DNA from 2 places in the Dokdonella aquatica genome. Region 2 is predicted to be linked to the other one. Evidence: predicted binding sites of a transcription regulator. Region 2 holds the regulator's gene; the other holds the start of a gene.
The links. The regulator sigma-54, encoded in region 2, starts transcription at its own class of promoters, with help from an activator protein. The targets are predictions, from matches to a motif close to TGGCACGNGCNTTGC.
Positions count from the first base shown of each region.

Region 1: a site for sigma-54 is predicted at 963-977, ahead of fliE (flagellar hook-basal body complex protein FliE). Genes of this name have one in related genera too.

Region 1 is NZ_CP197094.1:1,229,190-1,231,651, reverse strand. It holds gene ACQQ2N_RS05490 (PAS domain S-box protein) at 1-643, opposite strand, end outside; gene fliE (flagellar hook-basal body complex protein FliE) at 1,027-1,359, shown strand; gene fliF (flagellar basal-body MS-ring/collar protein FliF) at 1,365-2,462, shown strand, end outside.
Region 2 is NZ_CP197094.1:3,065,453-3,067,914, reverse strand. It holds gene lptB (LPS export ABC transporter ATP-binding protein) at 1-329, shown strand, start outside; gene ACQQ2N_RS13700 (RNA polymerase factor sigma-54) at 615-2,060, shown strand; gene hpf (ribosome hibernation-promoting factor, HPF/YfiA family) at 2,187-2,462, shown strand, end outside.

The DNA.
Region 1 (2,462 bases), 1.8 Mb from region 2:
CGTCGCGCGCATCCCACTCCCAGGTGCCGGCCTGCATCGACTCGATGATCTGGTGCAGGCGGTCCTGATCGAGCAGGCGCAGGCGCTCGGCCTCGGCTTGGCGCTTCATCGCGGCCTCGCGCTGCACGGCGAGCAGGCGCTGGTCGAGCGCTTCGGCGACCGCGCGCGCGAGCTGCGAGAGCACGCGGCGCTGCATGTCGTTGAGCTGGCGCGGCTGGTTGTCGACCACGCACAGCGAGCCCATGCGCAGGCCGTCGCGCAACGTGATCGGCGCGCCCGCGTAGAAGCGGATGTTCGCCTCGCCCGTGACGAACGGGTTGTCGGCGAAACGTACGTCGTCACGCGCGTCGGGCACTTCCATGAGCGCGTCGTCGAGGATGGCGTGCGTGCAGAACGCGAGGTCGCGTGGCGTCTCGGTCGCATCGGGCAGGCCGACGTTGGCCTTGAACCACTGGCGGTGCTCGTCGATGAGGCTGACCAGTGCCATCGGCGTGCCGACGAGTTCGGCCGCCGCCTGCGCGAGCGCATCGAACAGCGGTTCCGAAGGCGTGTCGAGCACGCGCAGGTCGCGGAGGCGACGCAGGCGGGCGGTTTCGTCCGGTGGCAGAGGGTAAGGTCGCGTCGGCGGATCGGAGGGCTTCACGATCATCCTTCGTGCAAGCGTCGTTCCAGAGGAGGGTCCGAGTGTACAAAGGCTCGCGCCCGATGTGGCGTGACGGCGTGGGCAGCTACGGGAAGACACCGGGTGGCGCGAAGATCCGCCACGGCGCACCGTGGCGACGTGGCGAAGCGGTCCCGTTCTGCGCCTCGCCGGGTGTCCTGCCAGGCATCGCGAAGGACCGGCGTGGCGGTGCCGTGCCACCGCCAACGCGATGGCGCAGGGCAGAGTCGGGCGGTGTCGACTTCTTGACATCGGCTCGCTCGCTCGATGCAAGTCGTTGAACCGGAAAGCGGTCATGCCATGGCACAAACCTTGTAAGACCTCGCGCGAAGCCGGCATCGCACCGGCGCGGGGCAAGCCACGCCATGAATCCGGTCGACGTTTCCGGTCTCCTCCAGCAGATGCGCGCGATGAGCGCGCAGGCGCAGTCGGTGCTGCGCACGCCGGCCGCCACGCCTGCACCGACGGGCACGACCAGCGATTTCGGTGCCGTGCTCAAGCAGTCGCTGCAGGGCGTCAACGAGACCCAGCAGCACGCGCGCGGCCTCGCCGCGCAGTTCGAACGCGGCGATCCGAATGCCGACATCGGCACCGTCATGGTCGCGCTGCAGAAGGCCGACCTGTCGTTCCGTGCGGTCAACGAGGTACGCAACAAGCTGGTCGAAGCGTACCGCGACGTCATGAACATGCAGGTCTGACCTAGATGAGCGTCCCTCCCGATTCCACTTCGCTTCCGGTCGCCAACCCGCCGCCGCAGCGCTTCGACATCGCCCGCATCCCCGGTGCGCGCCAGGCCCTGCTGCTGGTCGGCATCGCCGCCGCGGTCGCGATCGGCGTGGCGATCGTGCTGTGGTCGCGCGCACCGACGTATGCGCAGCTCTACGCTGGCCTCGACGAGCGCGATGCCGCGCAGGTCGTGCAGGCACTGCAGACCGCGAACACGAGGTACGAACTCGGCGCCGGCGGCACCTCGATCTTCGTGCCGGCCTCCGAGGTCAATGCGACGCGCCTGCGCCTCGCCGCGCAAGGCCTGCCGCGCGGCGGCGGCAGCGGATCGTCGTCGTCGGGCCTCGGTGTTGCCGGCGATGCCGCGAGTCCGTTCGGCCTGAGCGAACTCGCCGAGCGCACGCGCTACCAGCAGCAGCTCGAGAACGACCTCTCCTCGACGATCTCGAGCCTGCAGTCGATCAAGTCGGCGCGCGTGCACCTCGCGCTGCCGAAGTCCTCGGCCTTCATCCGCGACCGCGGCCGCCCGAGCGCGTCGGTCATGGTGTCGCTGTACCCGGGCCGCACGCTCGACAACACGCAGGTCGGCGCGATCGTGCACCTCGTCGCGGCCAGCGTGCCTGACCTCGACGCCTCGCAGGTGTCGGTGGTCGACCAGAAGGGCGCGCTGCTGACGGTGTCGGATCCGGGCAGCCTCGAGGCCGTCAACGACACGCGCTTCCGCCTGATCCGCCAGATCGAGACCGCCTACGCGGGGCGCGTCGAGGAACTGCTGACGCCGCTCGTCGGCGCCGGCCGCGTGCGCGCGCAGGTCGTCGCCCAGCTCGACTTCACCGAGACCGAGAAGACCAGCGAGAGCTACGACCCCGCCAAGACCTCGGTGCGCAGCGAGCAGACCGCGAGCGAGCGCCGCATCGACGGCAATCCGAACAACCAGGGCGGCGTGCCCGGGGCGCTCAGCAACCAGCCGCCCAACACGCCGGCACAGGCCTCGGCCGCGACACCGAACGCGGGCGGTGCCTCGACCGCGCAGGACCAGACCACGACCGAAGTCAGCTCGAGCGCGACGCGCAAC
Region 2 (2,462 bases):
GCAAGGGCGTGAGCCTCTCGGGCGGCGAGCGCCGACGCGTCGAGATCACGCGCGCGCTCGCGGCCAAGCCGCGCTTCCTGCTGCTCGACGAGCCGTTCGCGGGCATTGACCCGATCTCGGTCGTCGACATCCAGCGCATCGTGCGCCAGCTCAAGGCGCGCGGCATCGGCATCCTGATCACCGACCACAACGTGCGCGAGACGCTCGGCATCTGCGATCGTGCCTACATCATGAGTGGCGGCGGCGTGCTCACCGAGGGCGCGCCGGACGAGGTGCTCGCCAACGAGCAGGTGCGCGAGGTCTACCTCGGCCGCGAATTCCGCATGTGAGCACCTGCCCCGGCGAGCGCGGGCCACCGTCCGGTGGAGCGACACAGGCCGTGCGACGCACAGTTCGTGACGGCAGGAGCGCCGCTTCCGGCAAGATCGAGGGAAGACGCCGCCGGCGCATCGCGACGACGGTCGCACGCGGTGATGCGGCATGCCGTCGGGAGGAAACAGGTTCGGCCGAGGTCAGCCCCGGAGGTTGGACCTGCATCGCGCCGCCGTCAAGACATGACGCCCCGTTGGCTTGGCGTTAGGATTGCATGCAACTGCACTGAAGACCGCTGGGGCATGAAACCCGCGCTACAACTCCGCGTCCAGTCCCAACTGGCCCTTACGCCCCAGCTGCAGCAGGCGATCAAGCTGTTGCAGCTGTCGAGCATGGAGCTCGAGCTGGAACTGAACCTCGCGCTGGAATCGAACCCGCTTCTCGACCTCGCCGAGGCCGAGGAGGACGAAGCCACGGAGGAGGAGCAGGTCGCGCTCCAGGACTACACCGACAGCGTGCCGGTCGAGACGGCGTCGGACGCCGAACCCATCGACGCCACGCCCGATTTCGACGATGGCCCGCTCGACCTCGGCGCCGAGCGCAACGAACATCGCAATGCCGCGGGTGCCGACGACGAAGGCCTCGAGTCGCAGGACGCCGAAGCCGAGGACCTGCGCGACCACCTGCTCTGGCAGCTGAACCTGACCCCACTGTCGGCGCGAGACCGCGCCATCGCGACGGCGATCATCGAGGCGATCGGCGAGGACGGTTACCTGTCCGAGTCCAACGAGGCGATCGCGGGCAGCCTCGTCGGCCTGTTCGCGGTCGGCGAGGACGAGGTCGAGGCCGTGCGCCACCTCGTCCAGCGCTTCGACCCCGTCGGCGTCGCCTCGCGCTCGCTGCGTGAGTGCCTCGAGGTCCAGCTCGACGGTTTCGACGTCGACACACCCGGCCTCGACACCGCGCGCCAGCTCGTCGCGGAACACCTCGAGACGCTTGCCCGCAACGATCGCGCTCGCCTGTGCCAGAAACTGCGCGCGACACCCGAGCAGCTCGATGTCGCGATCGCGCTCGTGCGCTCGCTGACGCCCAAACCGGGCGCGGGTTTCTCGAGCGGCCCGTCGGAGTTCGTCGCACCCGATGCCTACGCCGTCAAGGTCAACGGACGCTGGCAGGTCTCGCTGTCGGCCAACTGCCAGCCGCGCCTCGCGATCAACGAGCATTACGCCAGCCTGATCGCGCGCGCGCGCCGCGACGATGCGAACTACCTGCGCGGCCAGCTGCAGGAAGCCCGTTGGCTCATCAAGAGCCTCAAGACGCGCGCCGAGACCATGCTCAAGGTGGCGCAGGCGATCGTGCGCGCACAGCAGGGCTTCCTCGAATTCGGCGCCGAGGCGATGCGCCCGCTCGTGCTGCGCGATGTCGCCGAGGAGATCGAGATGCACGAATCGACGGTCTCGCGCGTCACCACGCGCAAGTACCTGCACACCCCGCGCGGCACGTTCGAGTTCAAGTACTTCTTCTCGAGCGGCGTGTCGACGGTCGACGGCGGCGCCGCCTCGGCCACGGCGATCCAGGCCATGATCCGCAAGCTCATCGACGACGAGAAGGCCGCACGCCCGCTGTCGGACCAGGCGCTCGCCGCCGAACTGAACCGCCGCGGCATCAGCGTCGCGCGCCGCACCGTCGCCAAGTACCGGGAAGCCCTGAACATTCCGTCATCCAACGACCGCTGCCGGCTCGGCTGAGCGATTTCTTCACACGACGATCATGTCGTCTGGGGAACACTCGGAGCCATCGCAGGTCACACGATCAGCGCCATGCTTTTTCAAACGCCGAGGCACCTGCCGAGGCGAACCACGAAGGAGGCAGTCATGCAGATCACCGTCAAAGGCCACCAGATCGACGTCACGCCCGCGCTGCGCGAGCACGCCGAGGCGAAACTCGAGCGCTTGACGAAGCATTTCGATCACTTGCATGACGTGTCGATCGTGCTCAGCGTCGAGAAGCTGCTGCACAAGGCCGAAGCGACCCTGACCGTCTCCGGCAAGGCGCTGCATGCCGATGCCGTCGCCCCCGACATGTACGCCGCGATCGACGCACTGGCCGACAAGCTGACCAACCAGGTGCGCAAGCACAAGGAAAAGGTC